DNA from 2 places in the Bacillus tuaregi genome. Region 1 is predicted to be linked to the other one. Evidence: a T-box and tRNA genes for the amino acid it is inferred to sense, from the RefSeq annotation. Region 1 holds a T-box; the other holds one or more tRNA genes.
What was found. A T-box is a leader RNA that pairs with one kind of tRNA and senses whether it is charged. The one in region 1 lies ahead of ileS (isoleucine--tRNA ligase), so its partner is inferred to be a tRNA-Ile.

Region 1 (11,809 bases):
CTGTTGTTGTCAATCTACAGCGCATTGATCATGACCAGGCAAGAAGAATTGTCGACTTTCTAAGTGGAACTGTCTATGCAATAGGCGGAGATATACAAAAAATCGGCATGGATATTTTTATTTGTACACCAGATAATGTTGAAGTTTCCGGCAGTATATCTGAATTTCTTCAAGAAAAAGAATTTGAACATTCGAGGTGGTAAAAGCAAATGGGATTTATTATTAGCATAGTGTCAACATTGATTTATTACTATTCCTGGGCATTAATTATTTATATTTTAATGTCATGGTTTCCAAATGCTCGCTCATCTAGTATAGGTCAGTTTTTAGGCCGTATATGTGAGCCATATTTAGAGCCGTTTCGTCGTTTTATTCCATCTATCGGGATGATTGATATTTCACCGATTGTTGCCTTTATGGTATTGAACTTTGCTACAGCAGGCTTAGGACAGCTCGCAAGATGGTTTGCGTAAAGGGATAAGAGTGGTATATAAAGGGGCGCGGTCCCTTTTTTAAAAATTGCATTAATATTAGGTGAATTTCATGTCAATCTATCAGCATTTCCGACCGGAGGAACGAGAATTTATTAATCAGGTGGTCAATTGGAAGTCGTATGTGGAGCAAGCATACGCTCCTAAATTAACGGACTTTCTTGATCCGCGCCAGCAGCAAATTGTGAAGAAAATTGTAGGTCAGCATATGGATGTCAAGTGGGGTTTTTTTGGTGGTTCTGACCATACAGAGCGAAAAAGAGCCCTGCTATTTCCAGACTATTATCAAGCAGAAGACAGTGATTATAAAATTTCATTATATGAAGTGGAATATCCAAGGAAATTTATTAGCATCGCTCATCGGGATTTACTAGGGAGTCTGATGTCACTTGGGTTAAAACGGGAAAAATTTGGAGATATTGTCATCGTTGGGGACCGCCTGCAATTCTATTGTGCTGAAGAGGTCGCAGAATATGTCCGCCTTCAATTACAAACAGTGGGAAGGGCAAATGTACAGTTATCTACACAAGTCTTGTCTGAGGGTATCCTTCCTCAGGATTTGTGGGTTGAAAATGCTGTAACTGTTTCATCGTTAAGGCTTGATGCAGTGATTGCAGCTATTTTTCAACTGTCCAGACAAAAGTCTCAAAGCTTAATAGGCTCAGGACTTGTAAAAGTAAATTGGACAAGCATAGATAATCCTTCATTTGAGTGTGGTGAAGGTGATACGATATCTGTTCGCGGCTACGGTCGTGGTAAGCTATTCTCAATTGAGGGGAAAACGAAGAAGGAGAAATGGCGTATAGCAGTGGGAAGGCAAAAATAATTATTTTTTTGCAGGAATAAAGTCGAATTTGTCGAAAGATAAAAAGGGCAAACGAGAGAAAAAACTTGGGAGGTGGCAGTATGCCATTAACGCCATTGGATATACATAATAAGGAGTTTAGTAAGGGTTTTCGGGGATATGATGAGGATGAAGTAAATGAATTCCTTGACCAGGTAATTAAGGATTATGAAATTGTTCTTCGTGAAAAAAAAGAGCTGGAAGATAAATTAAACGAAATGACTGACAGAATGGGTCATTTTAACTCGCTAGAAGAAACGCTCAATAAATCAATTGTTGTTGCACAGGAAGCTGCTGAGGAAGTAAAACGTAATGCTCAAAAAGAAGCCAAGCTGATTATTAAAGAGGCAGAAAAAAATTCGGACCGCATTGTGAATGAATCCCTGTCTAAGGCAAGAAAAATTGCGCTTGAAATTGAAGAACTGAAAAAGCAATCAAAGGTATTTCGGACCCGATTTAAAATGCTGATTGAAGCACAGCTTGACTTATTAAATAATGACGATTGGGATCATTTGCTCGAGTATGAGCTTGATTCCACAGAGTTAAAATCAACTCAGGAAGAAGATTCCTTAGCTTGACGCGTAACTGGAAAAAAGCATATAATGTCTAATACAATATTCATTTAAACGTTGATAGGGACAGTACAGCTTATCGAAAGCTTATCAAGCGAACCGGGGATGGTGGAAGCCCGGCATAAGCGTTAAGTCTGGAAGATCACCCTTGAGTTCCTTACTGAAACTATAACTCAAGTTAAGCCACCGGCGGGCGAATTTGATTAATGGGATTAAGCTAAGGCGTGTCATTCGCGTTAAGAATGCTTTTGAGCGGATAGAGAGATTTTTTCTATCTACAAGGGTGGTACCGCGGGAAATAAAGCCTTTCTCGTCCCTTTTTGGGATGAGAAGGGCTTTTTTGTTTTTCTTTTTATCGTGATGTAAAGACAGCTTATGAAAATAGCTAATGAATGTAATGGAGGAAGTCAAATGGATTACAAAGATACTTTATTAATGCCAAAAACTGAATTTCCTATGCGAGGCAATCTGCCTAAAAGAGAGCCTGAAATTCAAGAGAAATGGGAAGAAATGGATATTTATCAATTAGTACAGGAAAGAACAAAGGACCGTCCTATGTTCGTACTTCATGATGGACCTCCATATGCCAACGGTGACATTCATATGGGGCACGCATTGAATAAAATTCTAAAGGATTTTATTGTTCGATATAAATCCATGAGTGGCTATAATGCCCCTTATGTGCCTGGCTGGGATACGCATGGTCTTCCTATTGAACAGGCATTGACAAACAAAGGGGTAAAACGGAAAGAAATGTCCGTTGCCGAATTTAGAAAGCTTTGTGAAAAGTATGCTTATGAGCAAATTGAAAACCAACGTAATCAATTCAAGCGTCTAGGTGTTCGTGGTGATTGGGAAAATCCTTATATTACTTTGAAGCCTGCCTATGAGGCACAGCAAATTAAAGTATTCGGTGAAATGGCCAAAAAAGGTTATATTTACAAAGGTAAAAAACCTGTTTATTGGTCCCCTTCAAGTGAATCTGCTCTTGCAGAGGCTGAAATTGAATATCAAGATAAGAAATCACCATCGATTTACGTTGGGTTTCCAGTAAAAGATGGTAAAGATGTATTGGATACAGATGTTAAAATCATTATCTGGACAACAACACCATGGACAATACCGGCTAACCTTGGTATTTCTGTTCATCCTGATTTAACTTATGTTGTTGTAGAAGAAAAAGGACAAAAATATCTTGTTGCAAAGGATCTTCTTGAGGTTGTCACAAGCGAAATCGGCTGGGAAAATCCGGTCACTGTTCTATCCGTTAAGGGAAGTGAGCTTGACCGTATTGTAGCAAAGCACCCAATATACGACCGTGATTCTCTTGTCATGCTTGGTGATCATGTAACGATTGATGCCGGAACAGGCTGTGTTCATACTGCGCCAGGACATGGGGAAGATGACTTTTATGTTGGACAGAAGTATGGTCTAGATGTTCTCTGCCCAGTTGATGATAAAGGGGTTATGACAGAGGAAGCAGAAGGTTTTGCCGGATTATTTTATGATAAAGCGAATAAACCCATAACAGAAAAGCTTGAAGAAGTCGGGGCCCTGTTAAAGCTATCCTTTATCACTCACTCCTATCCGCATGATTGGAGAACGAAAAAACCGGTTATCTACCGTGCAACTGCACAGTGGTTTGCATCTATTAAAGATTTCCGTGATGATTTGCTTGAAGCGATTAAAGAAACAAAATGGGTTCCAGCCTGGGGGGAAACAAGATTATTTAACATGGTTCGCGACCGTGGTGACTGGTGTATTTCTCGTCAGCGTGCATGGGGTGTGCCAATTCCAGTGTTTTATGCTGAAAATGGTGAGCCTGTTATTACGGATGAGACAATTGAACATGTATCAAACCTATTCCGCGAGTATGGATCAAATGTTTGGTTTGAACGAGAAGCAAAGGATCTTCTGCCTGAAGGATTTAAGCACGAGGGTAGTCCTAACGGTACCTTTACAAAGGAAACAGACATTATGGATGTTTGGTTCGATTCTGGTTCTTCCCACCAAGCAGTGTTAGTAGAACGTGATGACCTACAGCGCCCAGCGGACCTTTACTTAGAAGGCTCTGACCAATATCGCGGCTGGTTTAACTCATCCTTGTCTACCGGTGTAGCGGTAACAGGAAAAGCACCATATAAAGGTGTATTAAGTCATGGATTTGCACTCGATGGTGAGGGCAGAAAAATGAGTAAATCGGTTGGGAATGTAGTAATCCCTGCAAAGGTGATGAATCAATTAGGTGCAGACATTCTTCGACTTTGGGTCGCTTCAGTTGATTATCAAGCAGATGTTCGTGTATCTGATGCAATATTAAAGCAAGTGGCAGAGGTATACCGTAAAATTCGTAATACTTTCCGCTTTTTACTTGGAAACCTTGATGATTTTAATCCGACTAAGGATGCGATTCCGTATGAAAAGCTACGTGAAGTAGATCAATTCATGCTAGTTAAATTAAATGAGTTAATCAAACAGGTTCGTAACAGCTATGAAAATTATGAATTTGCAAGTATTTATCATGCAGTTAATAATTTCTGTACGCTTGACTTGAGTTCCTTCTATCTTGATTTTGCAAAGGATGTCCTATATATCGAAGCAAGTGATCAATATGACCGTCGTGCCATTCAAACCGTCTTATATGAAAGCTTACTATCTCTAACCAAATTAGTTGCACCAATTCTCTCCCATACAGCTGATGAGGTATGGAATTTTATTCCAGAAGTAGAAGAGGTAAGTGTGCAATTAACCGATATTCCTGAAGCACAAGAACTGGCGGGAGCAGAACAATTATTGGCTAAATGGTCTAAGTTCATGAATCTTCGTGATGATGTGTTAAAAGCACTGGAAGAGGCACGTAATCAGAAAGTGATAGGGAAATCCTTAACAGCAAAAGTAACGTTGTATGTAAGAGACGATACAAAGAATCTTTTAGATTCAATCCAAGAGAATTTACAGCAGCTCTTTATTGTATCCGGCTTTGAGGTAGTTGATGGCTATGACAAAGCTCCAGAGGAAGCTTTAAAGCTTGAGCACGGAGCAATCGTCATTTCAAAAGCAGAAGGTGAGACCTGTGACCGCTGCTGGACAGTAACACCAAATGTTGGTGAGAGAGAAAACCATCCAACCCTTTGCCCACGCTGTGCAGATGTTGTGCAGAAGAATTACAGTCATTTAGTGTAATCATATGTTGCAAAAAGGCAGATTTTATATATCTGCCTTTTTGTGTTAATCGATTTGAAAATCTATTTTAAATAAACTGAGGTAGCGTTTAACTTCATTCAGCAGAAGTCCTCCACCTCTACAAGTGAGGGATGAATGCAAATGGTACTTTGATTCAGTCGGGGTTCAAACCCCGGCTGAATGAAGTTAAGCCTCCGGCGGATGTCACGGATTTTTTAAAGGTAGTTTATCGAGCGACTCGATAAAAATCCGGACGCAAATTCGACGGGCGAATTTGATTAATTAGATAAAATATTCCACCTTCGTTAATTGTTGTTCACCTTGACAAATGTTTTCCCGTGTTTATTGGTACAAGCGGGAAATGATAATTGGTACAACAAGAACGGAGGGAAGGACATGGATCTAACCACAAATCATATCTATTCAGATCTCCGTAAAACAAAAGAAGAATTAGTTCAGCGGTTGGATAAGGAATGCTGCTCTCCGCTAGCGAAGCCTTATATTGAAGCTGAACTAAAAGATATTGAAACAGCTTTAAAGAAAATCGAAACAGGTACGTTTGGAACATGTGAGGTTTCGGGAGAGCTTATGCCACTGGAGCTATTACAGATCATTCCAACATTGAAGTCAATAGAAGACTGCAAAACGGTTAATTATGTTATAAGCAAGCATTAAGTTTCTCAGAAATGGCAAAGATTATGTGTAGGAGTCAAAATCAGTAAAGCTCCTACTGTCGTTTTACTTTTTGTTATGCTAAAATGCAAAGGAGAAATCTTATCTTCTGGAGGGTACCTTTGTGTTTTATTACATAATAGCTTTACTGGCCATTATTGTTGATCAATGGACAAAATGGCTTATTGTAAAAAATATGGAATTAGGAGAACGCATAACCGTTGTAGAGAACTTTTTGTACATAACCTCTCATCGCAACCGCGGCGCTGCTTGGGGAATATTACAAGGACAGATGTGGTTCTTCTATGTGATTACAGTCGTTGTCATTATTGCAATTATTTATTATCTGAAAAAATCTGAAATGGAAAGTCCACTTTTTAAATTTTCGCTTGCTTTAATGCTGGGAGGGGCGATCGGTAACTTTATTGATCGTGTATTCCGTCAAGAAGTTGTAGACTTCATCCATACGTATCCTTTCGGCTATAATTTTCCGATTTTTAATGTTGCAGATTCCGCACTTGTCATAGGAGTAGCTATCTTAATCATATATATGCTGCTAGAAGAGAAAAAGGATAAGGAGAAAGCTAATGGAGAAAGTGGAACACACCGTTCTTGAACATGAAAAGCAGGAACGAATTGATAAAGTCATTACCAGTCTCGAGCCGGATTGGTCACGCACACAGGTTCAGCAATGGATTAAAGACGGATTGGTATTAGTTAATCATAAACCAATAAAAACGAACTATAAATGTAATGTAGAGGATCAAATTGAGATTTCTATTCCAGACCCAGAAATCCTCGATGTTATTCCAGAAGAGATGAATCTCGATATTTACTACGAGGACAGTGATGTTATTGTGGTAAATAAGCCAAAAGGGATGGTTGTGCATCCTGCCGCTGGTCATACTGCCGGAACGCTTGTGAATGGATTAATGGCTCATTGTAAGGATTTATCGGGTATTAATGGAGTTCTGCGTCCCGGAATTGTACATCGGATTGATAAGGATACCTCTGGGTTATTAATGGTCGCGAAAAATGACAAAGCACATGAACACTTAGTAAATCAACTTGTTGAAAAAACAGTGACGAGAAAATATAAAGCATTAGTACACGGAAATATCAGTCATGATTATGGTACAATTGATGCTCCAATTGGCAGAGACCAAAAGGATCGTCAAAGTATGACGGTGGTTGAAAACGGCAAGCATGCTGTTACACATTTTCAAGTTCAAGAACGGTTTCAAGACTTCACCTTTGTTGAATGCCGTCTTGAAACCGGTAGGACTCATCAAATACGGGTACATATGAAATATATAGGTTTTCCGCTTGCAGGCGACCCGAAGTATGGTCCACGTAAGACATTGGATATTAACGGGCAGGCATTACATGCGGCAGTACTTGGTTTTACACACCCTCGAACAGAAGAGTACCTAGAATTTGAAGCCCCGCTTCCACGGGAATACGAGGTGCTGCTAGAAAAGCTACGCAAAAATTAATTGACAAAATTCTACACGTGCATTAAACTTATTTTAGTTAAATAAGTCCTTTAAATCGGTCCTGTGAGGCTGAGAAGGAAACGGATAAGTGATTGGGTGCATTGTGCCCAATCCCGCAGCATGTCATTCGTTTACCCTCTTGCCGATCGGCAAGAGGGTTTTTATCTTCTCATAGGATAGTCGTTTGATTAAACAGCCAGAATAACAAGTTAGACGTTTTTATGAAAGGGTGGGTCACAGATGACGCAAAAAGCAATCGTTCTCGATGAGCAGGCGATACGCAGAGCTTTAACAAGAATAGCGCATGAAATTATTGAGAAAAATAAAGGAATCGATAACCTGCTACTCGTGGGGATTCGGACACGAGGGATTTTTATCGCCAACCGTCTCGCTGAAAGAATTAATCAAATTGAAGGCAGGAACATTCCTGTTGGTGAGGTAGATATCACTCTATACCGGGATGATTTAACAACTAAAACGGTTGACCGCGAACCACTTGTGAAAGGCTTACACATTGAGAAAGAAATTCAGGATCAAACCGTTATACTTGTAGATGATGTTCTTTATACAGGTCGAACAGTCCGTGCTGCAATGGATGCCATTGTTGATTTTGGACGTCCAGGTTCCATTCAACTTGCGGTCTTAGTGGATAGAGGACATCGTGAATTACCAATAAGAGCTGATTATGTTGGAAAAAATATTCCGACTTCTAGCTCAGAAAAAATTGTTGTGGAGCTAAACGAGGTTGATCAATTAGATCAAGTAAGTATATATGAAAAATAATACCCCTTTTAAAAGCAGCACTGAGAGGCTGACAAAGGGATGGAATAAAGACCTGTCTTTAGTCTGCCCTTATCTACCCTCTTTGTGTATTAAGCAAGAGGGTTTTTACGTAAGTTAATCAGATGGAGGAACAGCTATGAATAAACCCGTATTGGATATAAAAGATATTCCATCACCACTACATTGGGTGACTTTAAGTTTGCAGCACTTGTTTGCCATGTTTGGAGCCACTGTATTAGTACCAGTTTTAGTTGATTTAAGCCCGGCAATCGCCCTAATATCAAGTGGCCTCGGAACACTTGCCTTTCTTGTGATAACGAAATGGCAGGTTCCAGCCTACCTAGGATCTTCCTTTGCCTTTATTGCACCAATTATTGCAGCAAATGCCAGCGGAGGAGGAGTTGGTGCAGCGATGATTGGCAGTTTCATTGTCGGACTTGTTTATGGTCTTGTTGCCCTGATTATTAAAAAAGCGGGGTACCGTTGGATTATGAAGCTCCTGCCACCAATTGTTGTGGGTCCAGTTATTATGGTAATTGGCTTATCTTTAGCAGGTACTGCGGTTGGAATGGCCATGAACGAACCGGTAACGGGAGAGTATGATTTACTATACTTTTCGGTTGGCCTTATTACATTGGCTGCAACCATTTTCTTTTCTATCTTTTTTAAAGGCTTTTTGGGGATGGTTTCCATTCTTGCTGGAATAATTGTCGGTTATATTTATTCACTTCTAATCGGTATTGTCGATTTTAGCCCAGTAATGGAAGCGAAATGGTTTGAATGGCCTCCATTTATTGTTCCATTTGTTCATTACGACGTTAAGGTAACCCTAGATATTATTCTCCTGATGGTGCCGATTGCCGTTGTGACCATTTCAGAACATATCGGACATCAACTGGTGTTAAGTAAAGTAGTAGGTCGTGACTATATTAAGGAGCCTGGCTTACACCGATCGATTCTTGGAGATGGTACTGCCACGATTATTTCCGCCTTGATCGGGGGACCTCCCAAAACCACATATGGGGAAAATATTGGTGTTTTAGCTTTAACTAAGGTATACAGTGTGTACGTGATTGCGGGGGCTGCGGTGATTGCGACAGTGTTCGGTTTTATCGGGAAAGTTTCTGCCCTGATTAATACGATACCGCAGGCTGTCATGGGTGGAGTTTCAATTCTGTTATTTGGCATCATTGCTTCTTCAGGCTTAAGAATGCTTGTAGATAATAAAATTGATTTTGGCAGTAACCGAAACCTTGCCATTTCCTCTGTTATATTAGTTCTTGGAATCGGGGGAGCATTAATAAAGGTGTCTGACCAATTTCAGCTTCAAGGGATGGCCTTTGCTGCCATCATAGGTGTCATACTTAACCTCATTCTGCCTGGTAGAGAGGATGTAAAAGAAGATATGTTTGAATCCCATTAAACACAACCAATACAAATTTTTACAAGGCGGCACAAAATGAGATTACACAGAGTTTTGCCTGCCGCCTCTAATAGAAAATACATGTACCGTGTAAATATTTGAAAATGGGTCCGGTGTAAATTATCTGACTATATGAAATAGCTTAAACATAGTTTTTATTCCAAAACATCTGATATGAGCATGTGAAAATACTAGATTCATTGATAGTAAGAATGAATCTAGCTCTAAGTCCTAAAAAATGGAGGCTATGAAGATGAACCATTTATTATCGACTGCATCGTTATCCACAGAAGAGATAAGTGAAATTTTAAATGAAGCGCGGAGCTTTTTAGAGGGTGAACAATGGAAGCCGGCAGAGCAGCAGTTTGTGGCCAACTTGTTTTTTGAGCCTAGTACACGAACAAAATCCAGCTTTGAAATGGCAGAAAGAAAGCTTGGATTAGAGGTCATTCCATTTGATGCAGATTTCTCAAGTGTATTGAAGGGTGAGACATTGTATGATACGGTTCGCACACTTGAATCAATTGGAGTGAATGCGGTAGTCATTCGTCATAAAATCGATCACTATTTTAATGAACTAGTCGGTCGTGTTGGAATACCGGTCATAAATGCAGGCGATGGATGTGGACATCATCCAACTCAATCCTTATTGGATTTACTAACCATCCAACAGGAGTTTAGGCATTTTGGTGGATTAAAGGTAGCAATTATTGGCGATGTGAGACACAGTCGGGTAGCACGGTCCAACGCTGATGCCTTAACGAGATTAGGGGCAGAGGTAGTTTTTTCGGGGCCACAGGAATGGTTTGACGATGCCTTTCTTGAAAATGGAAGCTATGAGGATGTCGATACAGCCATTGAAACGGCAGATGTTGTTATGCTATTACGAATTCAGCATGAACGTCATGCTGGAAGTAATCAACAAGTAGCAAATGATTACCATCAACAATACGGATTAACGATTGAGCGCGAACGAAAAATGAAGCAGGGAAGTATTATCATGCATCCTGCACCAGTAAATAGAAATGTTGAAATAGCTGATGAACTTGTCGAATGCAGCCGCTCAAGGATTTTTACGCAAATGAAAAACGGTGTTTTTGTCCGCATGGCCGTTATAAAGCGCGCTTTGGAAAAAAATAAAGGGGGAATAGAACGTGTCAATGCTCATCAAAAATGGACAATTGCTAACTAATGGAGAATTAACAAAAGGTGACCTTCTGATTGAAAGGGGCTTAATTAAAGAAATAGGAAATCTAACAAACGTCACTGCGGATGAGATTATTGATGCAGAAGGTTTAGTTGTTGCACCCGGTTTTATTGACCTGCATGTTCATTTACGTGAGCCTGGCGGCGAAAAGAAAGAAACGATTGCAACTGGTACACAAGCAGCTGCAAAAGGTGGATTCACGACAATTGCTGCCATGCCGAATACGAGACCTGTTCCGGATTCAAAGAAGCAGTTAGAATGGCTTCGAAACCGTATAGACGAAAGTGCTGCAGTAAAAGTACTTCCTTACGGATCCATTACCATAAGAGAAGCAGGTCAAGAATTAACCGACTTTTCAGCTTTAAAGGAAGCGGGTGTATTTGCCCTAACTGATGACGGAGTGGGTGTTCAATCAGCTGGTATGATGCTTTCAGCTATGAAGCAAGCAGCACGTGAAGGCTTAGCTATTGTTGCTCACTGTGAGGATAATACACTAATTAATAAAGGAGCAGTTCATGAAGGGGTTTTTTCACAACAGCAGGGGATCAATGGAATTCCTTCCGTTTGTGAATCTGTACATATTGCACGAGATGTACTTCTCGCGGAAGCTGCGAATTGTCATTATCATGTCTGCCATATTAGCACAAAGGAATCGGTTCGAGCGGTTAGAGATGCCAAGCAAGCTGGAATTCATGTCACTGCGGAAGTGACCCCACATCATTTATTATTATGTGAGGAGGATATTCCTGGTTTAGACCCTAATTACAAAATGAATCCCCCTTTACGTGGTTCAAGCGACCGAGATGCATTAATAGAAGGTCTTTTAGATGGCACCATTGATTTTATTGCGACAGACCATGCGCCGCATACAAAGGAAGAAAAGGCAGAAGGCATGCTGCTTGCACCATTTGGAATCGTGGGGTTAGAAACGGCTTTTCCACTTTTATATACCCATTTCGTTGAAAAAGGGGTTATGACATTACCACAGCTAGTTGAATATTTGAGCAGTAAGCCTGCACAGGTCTTTGGCCTTGATGGAGGATCGTTAACGGTGGGGGCTCCGGCAGATATTGTCTTACTTGATTTAAAGCATGAAGAAAAAATAAATCCGCATAACTTTTTATCAAAAGGTCGAAAC
Region 2 (11,809 bases), 1.9 Mb from region 1:
AATATATCTGCACCTGCATAAAGCTGGTGCGCCAATTCTTCATCAAAGCCAATATATGCCTTAAATTTATCTCCATACTGATATTCCATTTCTCGGAGAAATTGTTCAAACTCCGGGTCACCCGTCCCTAGAACAATCATTTGGATATCTTCCAGCATCATGTCATGAAAGACTGCTCTCACTAGCTCTAATCCTTTTTGCTTTGTTAACCTTGTTATCATCGTAATCAGGGGAATCTCTTTCACCGGCAGAGCAAATCGCTGCTGTATATGTACCTTATTTGCTTGTTTATATGGCACCACTGATGAACGAAGAGGATGAATGATATTTTTGTCATGCACTGGATGATAAACTTCCTCATCAATTCCATTGAGAATTCCACTTAAATCAGCTCTTCTTGCCGCTAAAACACCATTTAGTTTTTCGCCATAATAATCATTTTGTATTTCATTCATATAGGTCGGACTTACCGTTGTGATTTTATCGGCTGCGATAAGAGCGCCTTTCATAAAGTTTATATTCCCATAGAACTCGAGCTCATCTATATGAAAATACCTGTCATCTAAATCAAACAGGTCTTTTAGTGCTTCCCTCGGCATAATTCCTTGGAATTGCAAATTATGAATTGTGAATACCGTTTTAATCTGTGAGAATTCCTCAAGATTCTGGTATTTTCTTTTTAAAAGGAAAGGTATCATTCCAGTATGCCAGTCATGACAATGAATGATATCTGGATAATAGGAAAGCTGCGGGAGACTTTCCAATACAGCTTGATTAAAATAGGCGAATCTTTCACCATCATCATCATATCCATAAAGACGATCTCGTTTAAAATATTGTTCATTATCAATAAAATAAAAGGTCATGTTTTGATACACATATTCTTCAATTCCACAATACTGATTCCGCCAACCAACCCTGACATTAAACTCAGCTTTTTTCTTCATTTCTTGTTTATAAGAATCTGGAATCGTTCCATATTTTGGCATGATGATGCGCACATCGTCACCGGAATTTTGAAGCTCCTTCGGCAAGGAACCTGCTACATCAGCAAGTCCCCCCGATTTGATAAATGGAACACATTCACTTACAGCAAATAATACTTTCACGAGTTCATCAACGCTCCCTGTACTGTACCTTTTCGAATAACTAACGGTTTTTTGTCAACACCGTTCATAACGGTTCCTGATTCTACCCTAACATCTTTATCAAGGATAGCCGAATCTATTACACAATTTTCACCTATTTGGCATTTTTGCATAATAATACTGTTTCTAATAATGGTTCCTTTACCAATTTTGACTCCTCGGAAAATAATACTATTTTCAACTCTTCCATTAATCATACAACCGTTAGCAATCATTGCATTTTTCATAACGGCTCCTTTTTGATAACGGGTCGGCGGTTCATCCTTTACCTTTGTAAGAATAGGCTGTGATGAAGTAAATAATTGTTCTAAGACATATGGATGAAGAATCTTCATCGATGTTTGATAGTAAGCCGCAATGGAATCAATTTTATAGGCTAATCCAGGATACTCATACGTACATAAAGAATATGGCACTACACCATTTACGACATCCTTCATACACGTGAATCCTGTTTGATGTCTCGTTTCAATTAGTTCAATAAGGAGCCTCTTTTTGACTAGATACATATCGAGTGATTGCCCGTTTTGACATATTTCCGTAATATCACAGCCCATATCTATATGCCGATCAAGTACAGGCTGAAAATCCATATTAAAGATGGTATAACAATTAGCGATAATGGCATATTCCTGCGTACTTTTGTATAAATAATCAAGATTGGCAGCAAAGTGTGTAAAGGATCCAATCCCCGCACTTGGACTATCTAAATTAGGTGACGGGAAAAAGAACAAGCCATCTCTTTTACGGTCTAACCCCCAATTTTTCCCTGAGCTCAAATGATCCATTAAAGAACGGTACTGATACTTTGGGAAAATGGCTACGCTTTGAATATCTGAATTAACCATCGAGGATAGGACAAAATCAATTAAACGATATCTTCCGGCAAAAGGAAGGGCCGCTAATGACCGATGTGTCGTTACGTCCTTTAAATCATCAAAATAGGTTGTTGCATCTATAACACCTAATAACTTTTTATTCATGAGGTTTCCTCTCCTTTTTGGCTGAAAGATGATATCTCCCCCGTTTCTATAAGCCTTTTAATTACTTGCAACGATCTCATCTGTTACTAAAATAATTTTCTCCCGATTTGAACCTGCTTTTATTACGGTGTTGTCAGGTATATGAACATGTGAAGGGACAATGGCTCGTTCAATAAATACATTTTCTCCGATAACAGCATCAGGCATAATAACTGATTCCTTGACCATCGCTCCCTTTTTTACCGTAACACCTTGAAACAGGACTGATTTAGTTACAACTCCTTCAATGGAGCAGCCTTCATTTAACAGGGATTCACTAACCTCAGCTTCAGGGGATATATATTGTGGCTTTTGATTCGGATTTACGGAGTAAATACGCCAATCATAATCAAATAAATCAAGGTCACATTGTTCATCTAATAGGTCCATATTAGCTTCCCAAAGGCTCTTAACCGTCCCAACATCCTTCCAATATCCTTTAAATGGATAAGCGAACAGTTTCTTTTGATCTTCAAGTAGCTTTGGGATGATATCCTTGCCAAAGTCATGGGAAGATTCTGTATTTTTCGCATCCAGATAAAGATATTCTTTAAGAATTTCCCATTTAAAAATGTAGATGCCCATCGAAGCCAAGTTACTTTGCGGCTCGTCGGGTTTTTCTGCAAATTCTGTAACCGCAAGATTTTCGTCCGTATTCATGATTCCAAATCGACTCGCTTCATCCCAAGGAACTTCAATCACCGAAATAGTACCATCTGCCTTTTTTTTCATATGGTAATCCAGCATTTCCTCGTAATTCATTTTATAGATGTGATCACCTGATAAAATTAATACATGCTCCGGATCATGCTGTTCTATATAATTTAAGTTTTGGTATACTGCACTGGCAGTCCCTGTGTACCATTTCACCTCTGAAGAAGCGCTGTAGGGGGGCAAAACGGTGACTCCCCCATCCATTCTATCCAAATCCCAGGTGCTTCCGATTCCGATATAAGAGTTTAGGACTAAGGGCTGATACTGAGTTAAAACACCAACAGTTGAAATGCCTGAATTGGTACAATTACTTAGTGCAAAATCAATAATTCTATATTTTCCTCCAAACGGAACAGCAGGTTTAGCAATATCCTTCGTTAAGGCGTTTAATCTACTTCCTTTTCCTCCTGCCAATAGCATGGCTATGCACTTTTTCTTTGTCATCGCCCTTTCTCTCCTTCCGATGTTTTACTAATCTCAATACACTAACCCCAAATGGCGGGATTGACAGCTTAATTGAATATTGTTTTCCATGAAAAGACTCTTCTGTTGCTTGAAGGACTTTTTTATTGATAACGCCAGAACCACCAAAGCTTTCATGATCACTATTCAAAATTTCCCGATAGGAGCCCTTCTGAGGGACACCCATTCGATAATCGTGATAGACGACAGGAGTGAAATTGCATACAAATATGAGCAAATCATTTTCCTTGTTACTTTTTCTAATGAAAGAAAAAATAGCTTGCTCCCGATTATTCACATCAATCCATTCAAACCCAGCCTGCAAATGATCCAATTCATATAATGGTTTTGAGCGTTTATACAATTTGAGTAATTCTTTAACATATTCATTGATTTTCCGATGCATATCATAATCTAAGAGATGCCAATCTAACTGTTCCTTATCTTTCCATTCGGAAAAATGACCTAATTCAAATCCCATAAATAATAATTTTTTCCCTGGATGACCAATCATATAACCTAGTAATAGCCTTAATTGGGCGAATTTTTGCCAGTAATCTCCCGGCATTTTATCAAGGAGGGATTTCTTCCCATGAACAACTTCATCATGAGAAAAAGGAAGAACAAAATTTTCATTGAAGGCATACAGTAAGGAGAAAGTCATTTTCTCATGTACTTTCCATCTTGAATTTGATGGAGTTTCCATGTAAGAAAGAACATCATTCATCCAACCCATATTCCACTTATAATTAAAGCCCAAACCGTCATAGTGTACAGGCGCTGTCACATTTGGCCAATCTGTTGAATCTTCTGCAATCATGAGTGCAGTTGGATCATATTGAAAGATAACGGTATTTAGTTTTTTTAAAAAGCTTATTCCGTCATTGTTTTTTACCTTACCATGTTGATTTGGCCAATAAATCAAGTTAGACACAGCATCCAAACGAAAACCATCGATATGAAAATATTGAATCCAAAATAGGGCGTTGGAAATCAGAAAGCTATGAATTTCATTACTTCCTAAATTAAAATTCGCTGTTCCCCAAACAGGATTTTCACGATCGTTTACATTAGGATAATCGTATAAAAAACTGCCATCAAATCTGTACAACCCATGTGCATCCTTACAAAAATGTCCAGGTACCCAATCAAGAATGACCCCTAAGCCATTTTTATGACATTCATTGATAAAATACATGAACTCGTGAGGAGTGCCATACCTGCTTGTTGCTGAAAAATAACCTGTTCCTTGATAGCCCCATGACATATCAAGTGGATGTTCAACAATGGGCAGCAGTTCGATATGTGTAAAACCTAATTCTAATACATATGGAATCAGCTCCGTAGCCAATTCCCGATAAGATAATAAACTGCCATCCTCTTTTTTCTTCCAGGAACCAAGATGAACTTCATAAATCGAGATCGGATCCGCTAATATATTCCGTTTGCTTTTATAATTGAGCCATCGGCTATCTTCCCATTTGAAGCCATCGAGCGAATAGACAATTGAAGCAGTATTAGGTCTAACCTCCGAATAAAAAGCATAAGGGTCTGCTTTGAGAATAGACTCTCCGGAATTTGTTACAATCTCATATTTATATAAGCTGCCTTCCAAGTTTTCTTTTAAACTTATCGTCCATATACCTTGTTTATTTATTTTATGTAACGAATAGCCTTTTCCATTCCAATTATTAAAATCTCCAACAAGTCTTACTTCTTTTGCATTTGGTGCCCACACAGAAAACTTTGTCCATATTTCACGATCAACCTCAATAATATGTGAGCCAAAGAGTTTATGACATTCATATAAGGTCCCTTCATGAAAAAGATGCACTTGATAATCTGATGGATATAATGAAGTGCTAATCAAATTTCTCCCCACCTATACTAAAAGTAAATTACAGCATATACCCATATTTAGTTATATATTCTGCTAAAAGAGAAAAAGTCCTTGAAAAATTTTTTTATCTTTTTCGACAACAAATTAAAAATTTTTCAAAAATTTTCTATAATATACCATAAATATTCCAGTTTTGACATATTTTTTATAGAAGTTGGAATAATAAAAATAGGCTGATGTTTTAAATAATAATTTCAAGAGAGGTGGTTTACAATGAGTCATTCAGAGGAAGAATTTTTGTTGAAAAATAAGGAAGAGAAAGTGCCATTTTTTGAAGCTCCAGATAACAAAATTTTAGCTTTTGACATGTTTCGCGGTCCATCGCCTGGCTTTTTTTCAGATTTAGACTTAAACAACCCTGGAGGGAAAAGAAAAGACAAAGATCATTTAACTGATTGATTATTAAAGTATTTACGATACTAAAAAAGCTGTTGACCTATAATGTCAACAGCTTTTTTAGTATGACCCCTACGGGATTCGAACCCGTGTTACCGCCGTGAAAGGGCGGTGTCTTAACCGCTTGACCAAGGGGCCAGATGGCGGAGAAGGAGGGATTTGAACCCTCGCGCCGGTTACCCGACCTACACCCTTAGCAGGGGCGCCTCTTCAGCCACTTGAGTACTTCTCCATTGGCTCCGCAGGTAGGATTCGAACCTACGACCGATCGGTTAACAGCCGATAGCTCTACCACTGAGCTACTGCGGAATAAAGGAAAGTTATTTTGCTTTCGCAAAAAACTCTAGTGGGCCTAAATGGACTCGAACCATCGACCTCACGCTTATCAGGCGTGCGCTCTAACCAGCTGAGCTATAGGCCCATTAATTTATGGAGCGGGTGAAGGGAATCGAACCCTCGACAACAGCTTGGAAGGCTGTGGTTTTACCACTAAACTACACCCGCGAAATGACTATGGGGCGGCTGATGGGAATCGAACCCACGAATGTCGGAACCACAATCCGATGCGTTAACCACTTCGCCACAGCCGCCATTATGATGGCTCAGGACGGAATCGAACCGCCGACACATGGATTTTCAGTCCATTGCTCTACCGACTGAGCTACTGAGCCTTATTTAAGATAAATGGCGGTCCGGACGGGACTCGAACCCGCGACCTCCTGCGTGACAGGCAGGCATTCTAACCAACTGAACTACCGGACCAGCGTATTTCCAAGTTTCCTTAGAAATACAATTGCGGGGACAGGATTTGAACCTGCGACCTTCGGGTTATGAGCCCGACGAGCTACCAGACTGCTCCACCCCGCGACAATAAAAAATATTAAGATGTACCTTATGCGACACATAGTATGCGTCATAACTGTCCCGATCTCAGGAAGCTTACTCAAGCAGCAGCTCAATCGGTACAACTCGCAACTAATTCGATGAAGGAACGCTTCGTTGCTCCACCCCGCGATAATAGAAATTAAGATATTCATACTTTTTTATGGCGGAGGAAGAGGGATTCGAACCCCCGCGCGGTTTAACCCGCCTGTCGGTTTTCAAGACCGATCCCTTCAGCCGGACTTGGGTATTCCTCCACAAAAAAGTATATGGTGGACCTTGTAGGACTCGAACCTACGACCGGACGGTTATGAGCCGTCTGCTCTAACCAGCTGAGCTAAAGGTCCAAAAAATAAAATAAGTGGTAGCGGCGATAGGGATCGAACCTACGACCTTTCGGGTATGAACCGAATGCTCTAGCCAGCTGAGCTACACCGCCACAATACTATATGAAGATGACAAGTTATTTTGCTTTAGCAAAATACTTTGATGGAGCCTAGCGGGATCGAACCGCTGACCTCCTGCGTGCAAAGCAGGCGCTCTCCCAGCTGAGCTAAGGCCCCAAAATAATCCATCTATTTAATGGTCGGGAAGACAGGATTCGAACCTGCGACCCCTTGGTCCCAAACCAAGTGCTCTACCAAGCTGAGCTACTTCCCGTAATAAGCGCGCCCGAAAGGAGTCGAACCCATAACCTTCTGATCCGTAGTCAGACGCTCTATCCAATTGAGCTACGGGCGCATATACTTCTATCCATTTGCTTTACTATGATAAAAAGCAAAGTGCCGAGGACCGGAATCGAACCGGTACGGTAGTCACCTACCGCAGGATTTTAAGTCCTGTGCGTCTGCCAGTTCCGCCACCCCGGCAAAATTTGGAGCGGAAGACGGGATTCGAACCCGCGACCCCCACCTTGGCAAGGTGGTGTTCTACCACTGAACTACTTCCGCGTTAATGCGGGTGAAGGGAGTCGAACCCCCACGCCTTGCGGCGCTAGATCCTAAGTCTAGTGCGTCTGCCAATTCCGCCACACCCGCATATGGAAAGTTATTTTGCTTATGCAAAAAACTTTGGTGAGCCATGAAGGACTCGAACCTTCGACCCTCTGATTAAAAGTCAGATGCTCTACCGACTGAGCTAATGGCTCAAAATAATGTTTTTATAATCATAAATGGTGCCGGCCAGAGGACTTGAACCCCCAACCTACTGATTACAAGTCAGTTGCTCTACCAATTGAGCTAGGCCGGCTAATTCTAGTTACTAGTTGTTAGTTTTTAGTTGTTAGGGAATTACTCTACCTAACCAACTAATAACTAGCTACTAAAAATGGTGGAGGATGACGGGCTCGAACCGCCGACCCTCTGCTTGTAAGGCAGATGCTCTCCCAGCTGAGCTAATCCTCCATTCACATGCTTGGCGACGTCCTACTCTCACAGGGACACTTGTCCCAACTACCATCGGCGCTGAGAAGCTTAACTTCCGTGTTCGGGATGGGAACGGGTGTGACCTTCTCGCTATTGTCACCAAACTCTTTAAGACATTTATTATTATAATGTTTTTTATAAATTTTGCAAGAGGTTTCATAAAAATTATTCTCGCACAAGACAACTTACTTTACATTAGCTTTCTATAAGATAGGAAGTAATATAGCATGTATTGCTTCTGATTTCAATAGTTCTTTCATGATGCATTTTGGAAAGCAATCAAATTCGCCCGTCGAATTTGCGTCCGGATTTTTATCGAGCTTGCTCGATAAACTACCTTTAAAAAAATCCGTGACATCCGCCGGAGGTTTAACTTCATTCAGCCAGGGTTTGAACCCCCACTGAATCAAAGTACTATTTTGCATTCATCCCCACATGTAGAAGTGGAGGACTTCTGTACCTGTCGCAAGCTTTAAGTACAAAAAGCATTTGCTGAATGAAGTTAAACATAGAAGTCATAATGTGATGACACTTTACATAAGTTCTAGTAACCCTATTAATTTGAAAGGTGATGAACCATGGCTCAAACGCTCGCACTCTACCTGTCGTTCATCATGGCAGTATTTTTATTTTTATATTCATACTTTGAAGGAATCAAAATTGCTGACAGTGACGATAAGGTTTATGGTGGAACATTTATTTTAACAACCGTGTCGGCCTTTGTCTTCTCTGCTCTAACATTTGCATTTAGTTAAACAAATAGCCCCTATGCTCTATAGGGACTATTTTAGTCTATCCATTTTTTCTACTATTAATAGCTACTTATATTAACCACTCTTTTTTAAGCCTATTTTCATTTTCTTCTTCACCTTCTTTTCATCTAAGAGAAAGAACATGATACCTGCGATGATAATGATGCTCCCAAAGGCTTGTGTCCAACTAATTGTTTCTTGAAATAAAAAATACGCCAAAATACCTGCACCGACAGGTTCTAATAGGATAGCCATCGAAATGGTGGAGGTGCTCAACCATTTTAATGACCAATTAAAAAGGGAATGACCTAATAAAGTTGGAAAAACCGCTAAAAGTATAAAATACAACCAGTCCCTTGATTCGTAGGGGAAGAACAATTCTCCCTTGGTTAAAGCATAGATAAACAAGGTCATTGTACTAATTGAATAGACCACAAAGGTGTACGTGATGAGCGAGATTCTTTTCCGAACTGTTTGTCCGAATAAAAAATAAACCGTCACAAGCACACAGGCTATTAACGCCAATAAGTCTCCATATAACGCTGTCCCACTTACATAAAAATCCCCCCAGCTAATCATCACACTTCCCCCTATCGCCAAAACACATGATAAAAGGGCTTTTCCGGAGAAGACTTCCTTAAAAAATAAATAAGAGCCAATAAAAGCAAATAATGGCTGCAGGGTTACTAGTACAGTGGAGCTTGCTACCGAAGTAAAACGCAACGATTCAAACCACAGGATAAAATGAAAGGCAAGAAAGACACCTGAAATTATCGAAAAGAACCAATCCTTTTTGGATATAAGCTTCAACTCTGACATATATTTATAAGTAAACAGAGGAAGCATAAAAAGGACGGTAAATAGTAACCGGTAAAATGCCGTAATACCAGATGGTGCGGAAGTCAATTTTACAAAGATGGCTGATGTTGAAATGCTAATAACACCTATCACAAGTACAAAATAGGGATTTATTTTTGGTGTGTTCATTGTCTGCTCCTTTAATGCTATTATTCTATAAATGCATATATCAATATTATATTAACATTATTTTTTATGTTATATTTTTAATAGAAGTACAATTCTGTTAAGTTCATGAATCAGAAAAATAGTCTTAATGAAAAGAGCGGTTGAGATGATCAGTATAGAATTAGATGTTTTAATGAAACTAGGAATTTCAGCAATTTTAGGCATGGTCATTGGTCTGGAAAGAGAATTAAAACGAAAACCTGTAGGACTGAAAACAAGCTTGGTTATATCGATTGTAAGTTGCTTATTGACCATTGTTTCCATTGAATCAGCCTATAAGTTCCCCCATAATGACCAGATTAATATTACGATGGATCCACTTAGACTTGCAGCCCAAATCGTTTCAGGTATTGGTTTTCTAGGTGCCGGGGTGATTTTACGAAGAGGAAATGACAGTATCTCGGGATTAACGACTGCTGCCCTCATTTGGGGTGCTGCCGGGGTTGGAATTGCGGTGGGAGCCGGTTATTATGTTGAAGCACTTGCAGGAGTTGCTATGTTAATTATCAGCGTGGAAATCATCCCCTTCTTTTTCAGCTTGGTCGGGCCAAGACAACTACGACAAAAGGAAATCAATATAAACTTAAGGGTAGACGATAAAAATAAATTCGATTCTATCATTGAGGCTTTCGAAAAACAAAAAATTCACATTCGGAAAATTCATATCGAGGATGTAAAAGGTGGTGAGCACGTCATTAGACTCCTTGTCACCGTTGATTTCCGCCGAAATATTACCGATGTTTATTATAAAGTCTCCAGCATTGATGGCGTAAAAAGAACGGAAATTGGTGGCTTACAATAATAGTTTGGAGACTCCAGCATTTTATGTAAAAAAAATCACAAAAAGCTCTTGCATCGACAGTCATTTCCCGCTATAATTTCTTTTGTACCAATCCTTTGGGGGATTAGCTCAGCTGGGAGAGCGCTTGCATGGCATGCAAGAGGTCAGGGGTTCGAGCCCCCTATTCTCCATCAACCAAAAACCTTGAGATATATCTCAAGGTTTTTTTATTTTTATGACATTCTTAGTCTAAGCTAGAATGAATCAGCTTTAGAACATTCCTTAATTCGGTGACAGGCACCTGTCCGGGAGCTGAGGCCTTGTTTGCCGCTGCAAAGGTTAAGGTGGAGCCAAAGACTTCACCTGCCAATCGGCTGATGACTCCTTTACCGGCCATTGACATCGTAATGATCGGTCGATCAGCGTATTTTTCCTTCATTTCATTTGTTGCTTCTAATAAGGTTATGACATCACCTGTATTTCTTGGCATAACAGCCATTTTCGGTATGTCCCCGCCTAATTCCTGTGCTTTTCGAAGTCGAGAGATAATCTCCTCCTTAGTAGGAGTTTTAGCAAAATCATGATTTGAAATAATAACAAAGACATTTTGACGATGTGCTTCTTCAATTAACAATTGAATCTGCCGCTCGTTTTGAAACAATTCAACATCTACCATATCAACAAGACCTGTCCGACAAATTTCTTTGTTCATTTCAAAGTAATACTGTGTGCTCACTTCCTTTTCTCCGCCTTCTCTTGCACTTCTAAAAGTGAAAATGAGCGGGATGTCAGAAAGAACAGAACGGATTCTCTCCAATCCTTGCTTTACTTTTTCAATATCTTCAACACCCTCATAAAAATCTACACGCCACTCCACAACATCCAAATCGATTGTTTTAAGAAAAGCAGCCTCGTTCTCAAGTTCTATGATGTTTTCACCAACCATAGGTACGCAAATCTTAGGTTCCCCTTCACCGATTGCTATACCCCTGACTACGACTGTATTTTTCAATTTCTCCCACTCCGTCTCTTTATACTCAAATGGTTCGTTATGTTTTGCATCTCTCTAGCAATCAAATTCACTCGTCGAATTTGCGTCCGGATTACCTGAGCTCGCTCGGGTAAACTACCTTTAAAAAATCCGTGACATCCGCCGGAGGCTTATCTACATTCAGCCGGGGGTTGAATCCCCACTGAATCGAAGGACCATTTGCATTCATCCCCGACTTGTAGAAGTAGAGGACTTCTGCTGAATGAAGTTAAAAATAGGATATCTTTTGAACCTTTGTAAAAATAGTACTA

Region 2: it has a tRNA-Ile gene. The T-box ahead of ileS (isoleucine--tRNA ligase) is inferred to sense a tRNA for this amino acid. The anticodon was not compared.

The regions. Positions count from the first base shown of each region.
Region 1 is NZ_LT629731.1:2,824,913-2,836,721, reverse strand. It holds gene BQ5321_RS15885 (cell division protein SepF) at 1-203, shown strand, start outside; gene BQ5321_RS15880 (YggT family protein) at 210-473, shown strand; gene BQ5321_RS15875 (YlmH family RNA-binding protein) at 544-1,317, shown strand; gene BQ5321_RS15870 (DivIVA domain-containing protein) at 1,398-1,913, shown strand; T-box leader at 1,956-2,228, shown strand; gene ileS (isoleucine--tRNA ligase) at 2,319-5,090, shown strand; gene BQ5321_RS15860 (TraR/DksA family transcriptional regulator) at 5,487-5,765, shown strand; gene lspA (signal peptidase II) at 5,887-6,378, shown strand; gene BQ5321_RS15850 (RluA family pseudouridine synthase) at 6,350-7,258, shown strand; gene pyrR (bifunctional pyr operon transcriptional regulator/uracil phosphoribosyltransferase PyrR) at 7,499-8,041, shown strand; gene BQ5321_RS15840 (solute carrier family 23 protein) at 8,178-9,464, shown strand; gene BQ5321_RS15835 (aspartate carbamoyltransferase catalytic subunit) at 9,718-10,656, shown strand; gene BQ5321_RS15830 (dihydroorotase) at 10,619-11,809, shown strand, end outside.
Region 2 is NZ_LT629731.1:894,740-906,548, reverse strand. It holds gene glgA (glycogen synthase GlgA) at 1-1,109, opposite strand, end outside; gene BQ5321_RS06680 (GlgC family sugar phosphate nucleotidyltransferase) at 1,106-2,131, opposite strand; gene BQ5321_RS06675 (glucose-1-phosphate adenylyltransferase) at 2,189-3,328, opposite strand; gene glgB (1,4-alpha-glucan branching protein GlgB) at 3,276-5,216, opposite strand; gene BQ5321_RS06665 (hypothetical protein) at 5,460-5,645, shown strand; tRNA gene BQ5321_RS06660 (tRNA-Glu) at 5,709-5,780, opposite strand; tRNA gene BQ5321_RS06655 (tRNA-Ser) at 5,784-5,874, opposite strand; tRNA gene BQ5321_RS06650 (tRNA-Asn) at 5,877-5,951, opposite strand; tRNA gene BQ5321_RS06645 (tRNA-Ile) at 5,990-6,063, opposite strand; tRNA gene BQ5321_RS06640 (tRNA-Gly) at 6,073-6,146, opposite strand; tRNA gene BQ5321_RS06635 (tRNA-His) at 6,157-6,232, opposite strand; tRNA gene BQ5321_RS06630 (tRNA-Phe) at 6,241-6,313, opposite strand; tRNA gene BQ5321_RS06625 (tRNA-Asp) at 6,328-6,404, opposite strand; tRNA gene BQ5321_RS06620 (tRNA-Met) at 6,436-6,509, opposite strand; tRNA gene BQ5321_RS06615 (tRNA-Ser) at 6,689-6,781, opposite strand; tRNA gene BQ5321_RS06610 (tRNA-Ile) at 6,795-6,871, opposite strand; tRNA gene BQ5321_RS06605 (tRNA-Met) at 6,887-6,963, opposite strand; tRNA gene BQ5321_RS06600 (tRNA-Ala) at 7,015-7,087, opposite strand; tRNA gene BQ5321_RS06595 (tRNA-Pro) at 7,108-7,184, opposite strand; tRNA gene BQ5321_RS06590 (tRNA-Arg) at 7,192-7,265, opposite strand; tRNA gene BQ5321_RS06585 (tRNA-Leu) at 7,308-7,393, opposite strand; tRNA gene BQ5321_RS06580 (tRNA-Gly) at 7,400-7,474, opposite strand; tRNA gene BQ5321_RS06575 (tRNA-Leu) at 7,480-7,561, opposite strand; tRNA gene BQ5321_RS06570 (tRNA-Lys) at 7,596-7,671, opposite strand; tRNA gene BQ5321_RS06565 (tRNA-Thr) at 7,697-7,772, opposite strand; tRNA gene BQ5321_RS06560 (tRNA-Val) at 7,852-7,927, opposite strand; rRNA gene rrf (5S ribosomal RNA) at 7,936-8,052, opposite strand; gene BQ5321_RS24385 (hypothetical protein) at 8,527-8,703, shown strand; gene BQ5321_RS06545 (DMT family transporter) at 8,776-9,687, opposite strand; gene BQ5321_RS06540 (MgtC/SapB family protein) at 9,833-10,528, shown strand; tRNA gene BQ5321_RS06535 (tRNA-Ala) at 10,626-10,698, shown strand; gene aroD (type I 3-dehydroquinate dehydratase) at 10,752-11,519, opposite strand.